One region of the Pseudomonas sp. NPDC087598 genome, then DNA from elsewhere that is predicted to be linked to it. Evidence: riboswitches for the same ligand, from Rfam matches in the RefSeq annotation. Region 1 holds a riboswitch; the other holds the start of a gene.
What was found. Region 1 has a riboswitch for cobalamin ahead of ACIOWE_RS20650 (TonB-dependent receptor plug domain-containing protein). Riboswitches for the same ligand answer to the same signal wherever they lie in the genome.
Positions count from the first base shown of each region.

Region 2: another riboswitch for cobalamin. It lies ahead of cobO (cob(I)yrinic acid a,c-diamide adenosyltransferase); the one in region 1 lies ahead of ACIOWE_RS20650 (TonB-dependent receptor plug domain-containing protein).

Region 1 covers NZ_JBIUWQ010000041.1:21,002-28,302, forward strand. Annotated here, with positions in the region: gene ACIOWE_RS20630 (saccharopine dehydrogenase) at 1-221, opposite strand, end outside; gene ACIOWE_RS20635 (NADP-dependent oxidoreductase) at 368-1,291, opposite strand; gene ACIOWE_RS20640 (DoxX family protein) at 1,362-1,802, opposite strand; gene ACIOWE_RS20645 (LysR family transcriptional regulator) at 1,989-2,900, shown strand; cobalamin riboswitch at 2,940-3,146, shown strand; gene ACIOWE_RS20650 (TonB-dependent receptor plug domain-containing protein) at 3,239-5,176, shown strand; gene ACIOWE_RS20655 ((2Fe-2S) ferredoxin domain-containing protein) at 5,176-5,535, shown strand; gene ACIOWE_RS20660 (ABC transporter substrate-binding protein) at 5,532-6,455, shown strand; gene ACIOWE_RS20665 (PLD nuclease N-terminal domain-containing protein) at 6,508-6,723, shown strand; gene ACIOWE_RS20670 (DNA methylase) at 6,720-7,154, opposite strand; gene ACIOWE_RS20675 (low affinity iron permease family protein) at 7,236-7,301, shown strand, end outside.
Region 2 covers NZ_JBIUWQ010000044.1:18,881-26,181, forward strand. Annotated here, with positions in the region: gene ACIOWE_RS21490 (C40 family peptidase) at 48-584, shown strand; gene ACIOWE_RS21495 (PQQ-dependent sugar dehydrogenase) at 718-2,031, opposite strand; gene ACIOWE_RS21500 (hypothetical protein) at 2,098-2,682, opposite strand; cobalamin riboswitch at 2,845-3,076, shown strand; gene cobO (cob(I)yrinic acid a,c-diamide adenosyltransferase) at 3,157-3,768, shown strand; gene ACIOWE_RS21510 (cobyrinate a,c-diamide synthase) at 3,765-5,165, shown strand; gene bluB (5,6-dimethylbenzimidazole synthase) at 5,162-5,812, shown strand; gene cbiB (adenosylcobinamide-phosphate synthase CbiB) at 5,809-6,717, shown strand; gene cobD (threonine-phosphate decarboxylase CobD) at 6,710-7,301, shown strand, end outside.

The sequences.
Region 1 (7,301 bases):
AGCAAGCTCAGAGCGGCGCTGAACTCCGGCCCCATGGCATCGCCACACCAACCTTCGGCAACGGCCCCCGATTGGCTGTTCAACTCATCGAGCTTGCCTTGCAACTTGTCCGGATTACGCCCGGACAGCACCAACTCCACACCGCGCATGCCCGCCAGATGCCGGCAAACAATGCTGCCGAAATTACCGTAGCCACCGACCACCATCACCCTGAACTGCATGTCTTCTGTCCCTGACTGCGAGGCTGTTATCAGCCTAAAACGGATACCCACGTACTGGCCGTGGAGAATATAGATCCGTGTACCCGCACGCCACACCCGACGCGCGGGAGGTGTGGCGGATCAGTCATAAGGCCGGAACCCGCCCCTTACCGCGTGGTATCAAGCACCAGTCGGCCGTGTAAATGACGACCGAGGCTTTTATCGATGGCCGCTGCCGCGTCACTCAAGGGGTAAGCCTCAACCTCAACGGTCAGGTGGCCCTTGTCGAATAACCCGGCGATCAGCGACAGCTGCCGGCCATCAGAGCGGGTGGCGAAGTGGACCGGTGTAATGCCGTAGTCGTTTGCCAGGGTCATGTTTGGCGCGCTCACGGGGGATACCAGCACACCGTTTCTTTTCAGCACTGCGAACGAGCGCTTCTGCGTTTCACCGCCGACCAGGTCCAGCACCACATCCATGCCGGACACCTGTTCTTCGAAGGCCTGGGCGGTGTAGTCGATGGTGTGGTTGGCACCGAGTGCCTTGAGGTACGCATGATGGTGCGCAGATGCCGTGGCATAGACCTCGGCGCCCAGATATCTGGCGATCTGCACGGCCATACTGCCGACACCACCCGCAGCGGCGTGAATCAACACTTTCTGCCGCCGTTGCACGCCGGCGTGTTCGGTGAGTGCCTGCCACGCTGTCAACGCGCTGGCGGGCACCGCGCCGGCCTGCAACGCACTCAGCGAGCGAGGCTTGAGCGCCAGTTTTTCTACCGGGGCCACCGCTTTGCTCGCATAGCCGCCGACGATGTTGATGAAACCGAATACCTCGTCGCCGAGGCTGAAGCCGGTGACGCCGTCACCCTTGGCGATCACGGTCCCGGCCACTTCAACGCCCGGTGTGAACGGCATTGGCAGCGGGATGAACGCCTGCATGGCACCCGAGAGGATTTTCCAGTCAATCGGATTGACCCCGGCGGCGGCGACCTGAATCAGCACCTCGCCAGCTCCAGCAACCGGATCGGCAACCTCTTCCAGACGCAACGCTGCAGAACCGCCGTACTCGTAAACACGCAAAGCCTTCATCACAATCTCCACTGTTTAACGGGTTGATCAAACGTCTGTTGCCAGGGCTCTCCCCTGGCAACAGCGCGACTCAAGTACGGCGTGCGTCGAGGCTGAAGCGACCGGCACCGAAGGCCACCACCTGCAACAGGCCACCGGCCATGGCGATATTCTTGAAGAAGTGGATGAACTGGTTCTGATCGCCCAGCGCGTTATGGAAAGCCAGGGCAGTCATCACGCTGAACAGCGCCAATACCGCCGCCACGGTGCGAGTGCGATAGCCAGCGATCAGCGCCAGGCCACCGCCGATTTCAACGATGATCGCCACGGCCAACGCCACGGATGGCAGCGGTAGCCCGACGGAGCTGATGTACCCGATCATCATTGCCGGCGCGGCCAGTTTGGAGAAACCGGAGAGGATGAAAATCGCGCTGAGCAGTACACGGCCGATCAACGCGGCCGAGGCTTGAGCGACATCGGCGCGTGACTGTTCAGCGACTTGTGGTTGAGCGGTGTTTGCAGAAATGGTCATCGGTATTTCCTTCAAAAGTTCGGGGGTTCGGCGTGAACCGCCCTGTTGAAGAAAATCTTGCGCTGCAACGACTCATCTGAATAGCTGACTAATTTAGATCATCACGTTCTAAAAAATAGACAAGCTGAGTACGCAGCATTCGGTTATATCTGCGTGACCCACCCCGTCATGTTCGAGGCTGCGACGATGATTTCCGACCCGGGCACACCAACCCTGGACCAACTGCGCGTGTTCCTGACCGTCGTCGACGTCGGCAGTTTTGCCGGGGCCGCGAGGAAGCTGCACCGCGCCACTTCGGTGGTCAGCTATTCGATTGCCAACTTGGAAATGCAGCTCGGCGTGTCGCTGTTCGATCGCCAGACCACCCGCAAACCGCAACTCACCGAGGCCGGCCGCACGGTGCTGGCCGAAGCGCGGACCATCGCCCAAGGCGTGCACGGCTTGCGCGCCAAAGTGAAAGGTTTGCTGCAAGGGCTGGAAGCCGAAGTGCATCTGGTACTCGATGTGATGCTGCCGCCCGAGCGTGTGGTCGACGCGCTGAAATCCTTTCGCGAAGCCTTCCCCACCGTTGCTCTGCACTTGCACATGGAGGCGCTTGGGGCCGTCACGGAGCTGGTCATCAACGGTAACGCCATCGTCGGAGTCAGCGGGCCGATGAACGAAGGCATCGACGGTATCGAGAGAATCGCAGTCGGCAGCGTCGAGCTGATTCCGGTGGCAGATCCCGGGCATCCGTTGGCCTCAAGCGAGTCGAATGCGCCGGGGGCCGGGCGCGAGTTCACTCAACTGGTGCTGTCCGACCGTTCGCGGCTGACCAAGGACCGGGAGTTCGCCGTGCTCAGCAACCGCACCTGGCGGTTGGCGGACCTCGGCGCCAAACACATGCTGCTGCGCGAAGGCATCGGCTGGGGCAACATGCCGGTCCCGATGGTCGAAGAGGACTTGCGCAGCGGTCGTCTGGTACGCCTGCAGTTGCCGGAATACGAGAGCGGCATTTACACCTTCGACGTCATCTATCGCACCGATCTGCCACCCGGCCCGGCGGCGCGGTGGTTGATCGAGCGCTTTGTGCAACAGGGGGCGGCGCAGCAGGCATAGGCCGGTCCGAAAAGTTGACGAACGGTCTGTCGAATGTTCAGATGCCGCCCAGTTTCAGGTGTCCCATGCCGCCGTGCATGGGGTGAAACGGGAAACCGGTAGGTTCTTTTCGAACAAGTCCGGTGCTGCCCCCGCAACGGTATACGCGTGATGTTTTCGACACACCACTGTGGCCAAAAAGCCATGGGAAGGTGAAGGCATCGATACGCGTGAGCCCGGAGACCGGCCTGGAATTTCTGTTTGGCAAAATCCTGCGGTGGGCGGGCATGGGCCGGTATTGGCTGTGCGCGATGCCTTCTCCTGCATGCTCTTCTGCGAAGATCCTTTTCGAGAAGACAATGATTCGACCTTTCAATCCCTCGGCTCCCTCCCTGTTATTCGGTTGCCTGTTCAGCCCGTTTCTGCTGGCCGACGACGCGCCGCTGGAACTCAATCAGCAAATCGTTTCCGCGCCCTCGGTGGAGTCCACCACCGTCGCCGACATGGCGCACTACGGCAGCAAAGTGGAAATCGTCAGCCGCGAGCAGATCGAGCGCGCAGGCCCCGGCGCCGATGTCAGCCGCGTCATGCAGATGTTCATTCCCGGCTTGTACGTCGCACCGAAAAACGGCCCGTTCGACTACGGCACCTACTCCTTGCTGGGCGGGCGCAACGACGACACGCTGATCCTGCTCGACGGCGTGCGACTGAATAACCGTCTCTACGGTGGCCTGTATCTGGACACCCTGCCGGCCAACGCCATCGAGCGCATCGAAGTGCTCAAGGGTGGGCAGAGTCTGTTGTTCGGCACGCAGGCAGTGTCGGGAGTGATCAACATCGTCACCCGCAGCCCGCAGAGCCGCAAAGCTTCCGGCGAAGTCAATCTGGGCCTGGACACCTTCGGCGGCACCACTGAAGACGCCCGGGTCGAGAACATCTTCAGCAATGGTTTCGGCGACCTCGGCTTGCTCGCGTATGTCAGCCACAACGTCTCCGACGGCTACCAGCCGTTTCGCAACCGCGACATGAAAAACGATACCGAGAAGAAGCGCGCCTACGAAGTCACCACGTTCGGCGGCAAGGCCATTCAGTCGTTTGGCGATGACTCGCGGCTGGAGCTGTTCTACCAATACGCCGACGCCAATCTCGACTTCGCCCGCCCGGTCAACGATCACAAGACCACCAACGACCGCGTGCAACAGATCGCCACAGCGACCTTCGAACAGAACCTCAATGAGCGCCTGAGTTACTTCGTCAAAGGTCATATCAACGACTGGGACACGCGCTACACGCGCATCAACAACGTCGACGGTGGCGGCACCAAAGTCATCAACCACAACGACTACTGGGGTTTCACCGATTGGGGTGTGCAGGCCGAGGGCAAAGCAGAATTGCCCGGTGGTCATGTGCTGATTGTCGGTACCGACAACCAATGGTTCAAGGGCCAGGACGATGTGCTGATCATCGACAATGACAAGGCCGAAGCCCACGCGATCTATACGCAACTGCGTCCGCAGATTGACGCCCTGCCCGATTGGCACCCGAGCATCGGCATTCGTCACGAAGCCATGGCCGGCGGTGATAGCGCCACTGTCGGCATGCTCACCTCGCTTTATGACCTCAACGAAAACTGGTCCCTGCGCGGCCAGTACGGCAGTGCCTACAAACTGCCGAACGCCGAGCAATTGTTCGTCAATGAACCGGGCGACGAGATCGGCAACCGCAACCTCAAACCGGAGAAAAGCCGCAACGCCGAACTGGGTCTCGATTACAAAGGCCTGCTGCTCGACCGCGAATTCAGCGCCAGCGTCACCCTGTTCAAACGCAAGATCGACGACCTGATCACCCTCGACGACATCCAGTGGGTCAACGGCGAAGGGCAGATCCGCATGCGCGGTCTCGAGGCTGACGCGAAACTCGCGCTCAACGATCAATGGAGTGTGCAGGCCGACATGACCCGCAACCTCACCGAGTCGCGCACCGGTGTGACGATCAATGACATCCCGAGCTTCTTCGCCCGCTCACGCATCGGTTTTGAGTCGGAGAATCGTTTGTGGGGTGCCGGCGGCGCGATCCGTTATATCCGCGACGTGACCAGCTCGAAACAGGTTGAATACGGGCATTACTCGGTGGTGGATGCCGACGCTTACCGCTACCTCGACAACGCCCACCAGCATCGCCTGAGCCTGCTGGTGGAAAACCTGTTCGACCGCGACTACGTCACCAGTCGCTCGAACAACGTCGACAACCTCGGACGGCCGTTCACCTCCGAAGTCCGCTACACGTACACCTTCTGATGACGAACTCCATCAGCCACGACGGCATCGACACCCATCCGGACTGGTCGCACGTCCCCGAACATGCGCGTCACGTGTTCCTCTGCACCGGCCCACGCTGCACCCAGCGCGGCGCCTTGCAGTTATGGAAAACCCTGCGCCGGCATTTGCTGGCGCATGACCGCATCGAAACCCCGGGCGGGGTGTTGCTGACGCGCACGCACTGTCAGTTCCCGTGCAATCTGGGGCCGATTCTCACGGTGTACCCGGAGACGTGCTGGTATGGCGTGCACAGCAACGAAGACGTGCAACGGCTGGTCGAAGGGCATCTGGTCGGTGGCGAGGTCGTCGTCGATTTGCTGATCAAGGCGCGCACATGAGGGCGTCGTGGCTACTGGCGAGCGCCCTGCTCTGCTCTACTGCTGCGGGTGCCGACAGCTTGCGAAATTGCAGCGAGACCTGGAACACCGCGCAATCACCGCCGTCGCGCATTGTTGCGCTCAATCAGCACGCCGCTGACCTGTTGCTCGCCCTCGATGCCGGCCCGACGCTGGTGGGCGTGGCGTATCTGGACGATACCCATGCCGGGGATGGCAACGCCGAGTATTTCGGTGTCCCGGTGATTGCGCAGCGATACCCGTCCAGCGAAGTGCTCTATGCGCAGAAGCCGGATCTGGTGGTCGGCGGGTTTGCCACGGCGTTCGGCGACGGCGTGACCTCGCGCTCGGGTCTGGCGCGCAACGGGGTCGGTTCCTACTTACTGGAAGCGGCCTGCGCGGGGCATTCGCTGGATTACTTCGAACACGTGCGCCACGACCTGCACACCCTCGGCACGCTGCTGCACAAACCGCAAAAAGCCCAACAACTCAGCGCCGCCATGGATGCCGACCTGGCCCGTGCAAGTGCCCTGATCGGCGCCGAAAAACCGTTGTCGGTGTTCTATCTCGACAGCGAGGTCAACGGCCTCGACTCGGAGGGTGGCCGCGGGTTCGTGACTACGCTGCTCGCCGCTGCCGGCGCGCGCAATCTGTTCGCCGGGATCAATCAGTATCGAGTGACCGTGAGCCGCGAAACCCTGCTGCTCGGCGAGCCCGATGTCATCCTGCTGGCCGATGCCGAATGGTCACCTGCCTGGCGCAAACGTCAGTTGCTGAAGAACGACCCGGTGTTATCGCGCCTGCGTGCCGTGCGCGAAAACCGCATGATCGACATTCCTTTCACTCATTTGCTGCCGACGCTCAACAGCGGTGCCGTCGCGCTGCATCTGGCCCGACAACTCAAGGCACTCAACGAAAATTAAATGAACCCGCCGCACCACACGCCACCTAAGAAAAACCATCAGGAGGTAGCCAATGCAAATCGAAACCGTGTGGATCGTACTGGCGGCAGTTCTTCTAGTTATCGAACTGTGGGCCATCAATCGGGTGCGTAAAAGCGAGGGGAAATCGAACAACAAAGGGGTGTGGATTGTACTGATCGTGTTTGTGCCGCTGTTCGGGCTGATCGCCTGGGCAATCGCAGGGCCGAAACACATCAGCCAGAACACGGCGTCGCATTCCGGGCGCTAACCGAACAACAGCGCGCCGGCTTCACGCATGAAAATCTCAACGGTCTTCGGGCCGATCCCGTCGAATTCCGCCAGGCGCTTTTCGAACGCCTGGCGATCGGCACTCGCGGCGACGATATTGCCGACCTTCCCTGCGTAGTCATCATTGAGCTTGTGGGCCAACGCCAGCAGGCGCTGCGCCGTGGTTTCGTCGTAGCGCACGTAATGCGCTTCGCCGAGCATCGCCACCAGTTCCCGATGGCTGCAGTTGGCCAACTTGCGCGGCGTGTCGCGCTGGCGTTTCTCGACAATCACCCGATAAGCCTGCGCAGCAATGTCGGCCTGGATGCGTTTGCCCATCAGGAAACTGGCGATCAACCATTTGAACAGCGGCGTCTCATCGCCGTGGCCAAAGTGGATATGCAGGTCCTGCGCGGTGATCGTTTTACTCATTGAGCACTCCGCAATTGTAAAAAAGAATTTCAAAGGTTTGCCGGGGTCTATGCCTTACCTTCCTCAAGAGCTCGCACACTCATGAAATTCGCGTCTTTCTGTCAGGCCCTGTCCAACTGGGCCGGCAGCTCGAAAACCTTTGTTGCC
Region 2 (7,301 bases), on a different contig from region 1:
TGTCCATCCGGCAGAGAAAGCCGCAGCCAGATCAGGATGTTCTGCTTATGACCATGTCGGCCCGCCTCGCATTGATCTTCTTCGCAGCGCTGCTCAGCGCCTGTGCCAGCCGTACACCGCCGCCTGCGCCTGTGGTTCGCGCGCCGGTCGTGTTCGGCCCCTCGCAATCTTTCTCGCCGGCTGCTGAAGACGTGCTGTTCCGCGCGCTTGGCCTGGTGGGTACGCCTTATCGCTGGGGTGGCAACACGCCGGATTCAGGGTTTGATTGCAGCGGACTCATCGGTTTTGTCTACCGTGATGCCGCAGGTATCTCTCTGCCGCGTTCCACTCGCGAGCTGATCGTGATGCAGGCGCCGAATGTCGGTAAGGAAGGCTTGCAGACGGGAGATCTGATTTTCTTCGCCACCAATGGCGGCTCGCAGGTCAGTCATGCGGGGATTTACGTCGGAGAAGGGCGCTTCGTGCATGCGCCGGCCACTGGCGGCACGGTGAAGCTGGACAGCTTGTCGAAGGCGTATTGGCAGAAGGCTTATCTGAGTGCGAAACGGGTGTTGCAGCCTGAGCATCTGGCGCATAACCCGTAAGAAAAATCGCAGCAATCTTAATGTGGGAGCGAGCCTGCTCGCGAAAACGGTGTATCAGTCAACTCGATGGAGGCTGACACACCGCATTCGCGAGCAGGCTCGCTCCCACAGTTGTTTCAGGTCAAATTCAATATCACTTCGTGGCAGACACCCGCCACACCTTGTTCCCCACGTCATCCGCCACCAGCAAACCACCTTGCTGGTCGATCACCACGCCCACCGGGCGGCCCAGCGCATTCTCGTCCTTGTCGAGGAAACCGGTCAGCACATCCACCGGTGCGCCGTTCGGCTTGCCGCCGGTAAACGGCACGAAAATCACTTTATAACCACTGTGCGGCTTGCGGTTCCAGGAGCCGTGCTGGCTAATGAACGCGCCTTCCTTGAACTGCGCCGGCAGCGTGTTGCCCTCGGCGAAGGTCAGGCCCAGCGAAGCAGTGTGCGGGCCGACCGCGTAATCCGGGGCAATGGCTTTGGCGACCAGGTCGAGGTTCTGCGGATTCACCCGCACATCAACATGCTGCCCGTAATAGCTGAACGGCCAGCCATAAAATCCACCGTCCTTGACCGAGGTGATGTAGTCCGGCACCAGGTCGCTGCCGATCTCGTCACGCTCGTTGACCGCCGTCCACAGCGCGCCGCTGGTGGGTTCCCAGGCCAGGCCGTTGGGATTGCGAATGCCCGAGGCGAAGATGCGGTGATTGCCGGTCGCCCGGTCGACTTCCCAGATCGCCGCGCGACCTTCCTCTTTATCCAGGCCGTTTTCGCCGACGTTGCTGTTCGAGCCGACTGTGACGTATAGCTTGTTGCCGTCCTTGCTGGCGATAACGTTCTTGGTCCAGTGATGATTCAGCGTGCCGCCGGGCAGGTCCGTCACCTTGATCGGTTGCGACTTGATTTCGGTCGCGCCGGGTTCGTAATGGAAGCGCAGCAGGCGATCGGTATCCGCCACATACAGATCATTGCCGACCAGGGTCATGCCAAACGGCGAATTGAGGTTCTGCAGGAACACCGTACGCGTCTCGGCGACACCGTCATGATCGGCATCACGCAGCAGAGTGATGCGATTCGGGCTCGGTACGCCGGCGCCAGCCTTGCCCATGACTTTCTTCATCACCCAGCCACGAATGCCGCTGCTGTCGTCAGGTTTCGGCGGGGCATTGGTTTCTGCCACCAGCACATCACCATTGGGCAACACGTAGAGCCAGCGTGGATGATCAAGGCCTTCGGCGAACGCAGCGACCTGGGTGCCTGCCGCTGCGGTCGGTTTGCCGCCCTCGGGCCAGCCGATCGCCGGGGCAATATTCACTGTCGGGATCAGGGTCTTGTTCGGTTCAGGCAATTTCGGTGACGGGCCGGTGCCGTCGGAAACTTGCAGGCTGGAGGATTCACCACAGGCGGCGAGCCCTCCGGCGAGGGCGATGACAAAAGCGAGCTGGGACTTGCGCATTACTGATCTTCCCTATGAATGCATTCCTAATCATAGAGGAGCGCGCAAGCCCGATGGTTCAACTGCTCAACTGCGGGCCTCTTTGAACAGCACGGCAATGCCCGGGTGATAGTTGCCGGCTTCGTTGCGCAACTTGCGGTAGGCGTAGGGGAAATACCAGGCGACGGCGCAGGTGTGTTCTTTTTGCAGGTCGTCGACCATGTCTTGCAGCTCTTCGGGGCTGGCGCTGTGCTGGGCTTTTTGCGGGGCGACAAACAGGCAGCCGAGTTTGAGGTCGCTGGCAAAGCTGATGCGTCTGGCGTCGCTGGTGATCTCCTGCAATGCTTGGGTCAGGTTGAGGTTGTTGACCCGTGGCCAGCGTTGCGTGGCCTGGATGTAAGCGCGGTCATCGCTGCCTGCGAGGAACAGGTCGGCGCGGGCATTGCGCTCGCCTTCTTCGTTTTGCTTGCGGGTGGCCGTCTGTTCCAGCGTCACCAGCTCGGCCATCCATGCCGCTGCCGAGAGCAAGCCGAGATTGGCTTTCTCGTCATGCCAGTAAGGCGTGTCGCTGTCGCCGCGCACGGCGTTGTAGCGGTCGATACAGTCAAACCAGCGTTCAAGCACCGGGCGCAGGAATTCCAGGCGCGGATTGCTGATGATCATGCCTTGCATCGTAATCATCCTTATTGTTGTGATGGCTTTTTCGAGAAAAGCATGGCTCTTTGATATCACTTGTTTCAGCATGGCACAAGATTGGCGCCAGATAATTGATCGACGGCAGTTATTCGCTCGACGGCCCCCTCTTTAATTGACGCTCCACCCCCAACCCTCTAACCTTCGCGGCTTGTTTCAGGTGCTCTGTGACCTGCGTCGACAGAGTGAAACAGGGAAGCCGGTGAGGGTTGTCTTCGCGCGAAGAACCACTACGATCCCGGCGCTGCCCCCGCAACGGTAAATGAGTAAAAGCTGCGCCTTGAGCCACTGCCTCGAAAGAAGCGGGAAGGCGCGCAGCCAGGCCTTGCGCCGCTCATGAGCCCGGAGACCGGCCTGATCCATCCAGCGGCATCACGGTGGGCGATGCCAGGCTTTTTGCCGTCTATTCTTGTGCCTGCCCGCCGTTATCCAGCCTCAACGGAGAGCTCCCCCATGACTGATTCCCCCGAGCGTGACGAACGCCATCTGGCGCGTATGCAACGCAAAAAAGCCGTCATCGACGAACGCATCGCCAACTCGCCTGACGAATGCGGCCTGGTGTTGGTGCTGACCGGCAATGGCAAAGGCAAAAGCAGCTCGGCGTTCGGCATGCTCGCCCGCGCCATGGGCCACGGCATGCAGTGCGGCGTGGTGCAGTTCATCAAGGGCCGTAACAGCACCGGTGAAGAACTGTTCTTCCGTCGCTTCCCCGAGCAAGTGCGTTTCCATGTGATGGGCGAAGGTTTCACCTGGGAAACCCAGGACCGTCAGCGCGACATCGCCGCCGCCGAAGCCGCTTGGGCCGTCTCCCGCGAACTGCTGCGCGATCCCTCGATCGGTCTGGTGGTGCTCGATGAACTGAACATCGCCCTCAAGCACGGCTACCTCGATCTTGATCAGGTGCTCAGCGACTTGCAGGCGCGTCCGCCGATGCAGCACGTAATCGTCACCGGTCGTGCGGCCAAACCGGAAATGATCGAGATGGGCGACACGGTCACCGAAATGGGCATGCTCAAACACGCCTTCCAGGCCGGCATCAAAGCGCAGAAAGGCGTCGAACTTTGAATCAACCACGTCACTGCCCGGCGGTCCTTATCGCCGCACCGGCCTCCGGTCAGGGCAAGACCACCGTCACCGCTGCGTTGGCCCGTTTGCATCGCAATCAGGGGCGCAAGGTTCGCGTGTTCAAATGCGGACCGGATTTTCTCGACCCGATGATTCTTGAGCGCGCCAGCGGTGCGCCGGTCTATCAATTGGACATGTGGATGGTCGGCGAGCAGGAAAGCCGTCGCCTGTTGTGGGAAGCCGCAGCCGATGCCGACCTGATTCTGATCGAAGGCGTGATGGGATTGTTTGACGGCACGCCCTCGAGCGCCGATCTGGCGCGGCATTTTGGCGTGCCGGTACTCGGGGTGATCGACGGCACGGCTATGGCTCAGACGTTCGGTGCATTGGCATTGGGTCTGGCACGCTATCAGCCGGACTTGCCGTTTGCCGGCGTCCTGGCCAATCGCGTCGGCACCTTGCGCCATGCGCAATTGCTCGAAGGCAGCCTCACCGAAGGTTTGCGCTGGTACGGCGCGTTGTCCCGCGAGACCGGGATCGAGCTGCCGAGCCGCCACCTCGGCCTCGTGCAAGCCAGCGAACTGAATGACCTCGACATGCGCCTCGACGCGGCCGCCGCAGCCCTCGCCAGCAGTTGTGAGGTAGCGCTGCCACCGGCCGTGGAGTTCGCCGCGCCTGACGTAATCGCCGCCGAGCCGTTGCTCAACGGCGTGCGAATTGCCGTTGCCCGTGATGAGGCGTTTGCCTTCACTTATGGCGCGAGCCTCGATCTGTTGCGCGCGATGGGGGCTGAGTTGAGCTTCTTCTCGCCAATCCGCGATACACAATTGCCCGAGGCGGACAGTTTGTATCTGCCCGGTGGTTATCCGGAGTTGCATCACGTTGCGCTGTCGCAGAACACCGCGATGCTCGACGCGATCCGAGCGCATCACGCCGCTGGCAATCCGTTACTCGCCGAGTGTGGCGGCATGCTTTACCTGCTCGATTCCCTGACCGACGTTGAAGGCACTCGTGCTGAACTGGTCGGTTTGCTGGCGGGCGATGCGGTAATGCAAAAGCGTCTCGCGGCGTTGGCGCTGCAAGCGGTGGAGCTGCCGGAAGGTTCGTTGCGTGGCCACACGTATCACCATTCCCTGACAACCACTGAACTGACGCCGATTGCCCGTGGCCTGAGCCCGAATGGCGGGCGCGGGGCGGAGGCGGTCTATCGGGAAGGGCGGATGACGGCTTCTTACGTGCACTTTTATTTCCCGTCGAATCCTGCGGCTGTTGCTGCACTGTTTCTGCCCGACCTTGAGGCCGCCATCGCGAGCAGGCTCACTCCTACAGTGGACGGTGTGCAGTCTGAAGAAATGCGATCTCCTGTAGGAGCGAGCCTGCTCGCGAAGGGGCCATGACCGACAACGCATTCACCGAAACCGAGCGCGCAGCGGTTTATAGAGCCATCGCCGAACGCCGCGACATGCGCCACTTCACTGGCGGCACCGTCGAGCCCGAACTGCTGCGCCGTTTGCTCGAAGCCGCCCATCAGGCGCCGAGCGTCGGCCTGATGCAGCCCTGGCGCTTCATCCGCATCAGCGATCGCAACCTGCGCCAGCAGATCCAGCATCTGGTGGAAGAAGAGCGCGTGCGCACTGCCGAAGCCTTGGGCGAGCGCAGCGACGAGTTCATGAAACTCAAGGTCGAAGGCATCAACGATTGCGCCGAAGTGCTGGTTGCCGCGCTGATGGATGATCGCGAAAAGCACATTTTCGGTCGCCGCACGCTGCCGGAAATGGACATGGCCTCGTTGTCCTGTGCGATTCAAAACCTCTGGCTGGCCTCACGCGCTGAAGGCCTGGGCATGGGCTGGGTCTCGCTGTTCGAGCCGCAGGCACTCGCCGATCTGCTGAAGCTACCGGTCGGAGCCAAGCCGCTGGCAGTCCTTTGTCTTGGCCCGGTGAAGGAATTCTATCCGGCGCCGATGCTGGTACTCGAAGGGTGGGCGCAGGCGCGTCCGCTCAATGAGTTGCTGTACGAAAACTATTGGGGAGTGAATCAATGAGTGTGGCGTTGTTGAGTGTCGCCGCGGTCGCGCTGGATGCGCTGCTGGGTGAACCGAAACGCTGGCATCCGCTGGTGGCGTTCGGCAATTTTGCCGGGCGCATCGAGCAACGTTTCAACGCCGGGGGGCGTGGCTGGCGCAGCCATGGCGTCACCGCGTGGGTGATCGCGGTCCTGCCGCTGACCTTGCTTGCCACCGCGTTTTCCTGGGCGCCTTACATGGGTTGGCTTGTCGAAATTCTCGCGCTGTATTGCGCCCTCGGCATGCGCAGCCTTGGTGAGCATGTTGCTCCGGTTGCCGCTGCATTGCGCGCCGATGATCTGGAAGAGGCGCGCAAGCGAGTCGGTTATCTGGTCAGCCGCCAGACCAGCGAACTCGATAGCACTGCCGTCGCCCGCGCCGCCACTGAATCGGTGCTGGAGAACGGCAGCGATGCAGTATTCGCCGCGCTGTTCTGGTTTGTCGTGGCCGGTGCGCCGGGCGTGGTGCTCTATCGCTTGAGCAATACGCTCGACGCGATGTGGGGCTATCGCAACGAACGCTTCGAGCGATTCGGCTGGTGTGCGGCAAAAATCGACGATGTCCTCAACTACATTCCTGCACGGTTGGTGGCGTTGACCTACGCACTGCTCGGCAAAACCCGACTTGCCTTGAAATGCTGGCGTACCCAGGGACCGCAGTGGGACAGCCCCAACGCCGGTCCGGTGATGGCGGCGGGTGCCGGTGCGCTCGGCGTGGAGTTGGGTGGCCCGGCGATCTATCACGGCGAACTGCATGAGCGTCCGCAACTCGGCGAAGGTCCGGCGGCCGATGCAGATTCCATCGACCGTGGCTGGCAATTGGTCCAGCGCGGCGTATGGTTATGGCTGCTGATTCTCTGCGTGGGGGCAGAATTCTATGCTTGAGCACGGTGGCCGGCTGCGCAAGGCCGCACTCGATTACGGCATTGCCGAGGCTGACTGGCTCGACCTGTCCAGCGGTCTGGCGCCGTGGCCGTTTCCAGTCCCGGAGATCCCGCTGCGCGCCTGGGCGCGATTGCCGGAAACCGATGATGGTCTTGAGCAGGCCGCGTGTGATTACTACGGCGCGGCGCAGGTGTTGCCGGTGGCCGGTTCGCAGATGGCCATCCAGTTGCTGCCGCGTCTGCGTCGCGCCGGCAAGGTCGGCGTGTTGTCGCCGTGTTACGCCGAGCATGCCGAAGCCTGGCGGCGCAGCGGCTACATCGTGCGCGAAGTGCTGGAGCAGGAAGTCGATTTCTTTCTCGACAGTCTCGACGTGCTGGTGGTGGTCAACCCGAACAACCCGACCGGCCTGAGCCTGACCCCGGCACGTCTGCTCGATTGGCATGCACGGCTCGCGCAACGCGGTGGCTGGCTGGTGGTCGATGAAGCGTTCATGGACAACACGCCGCAATTGAGTCTTGCCGCGCATACCCATCGGGTCGGTCTGATTGTGTTGCGCTCGTTCGGCAAATTTTTTGGCCTGGCCG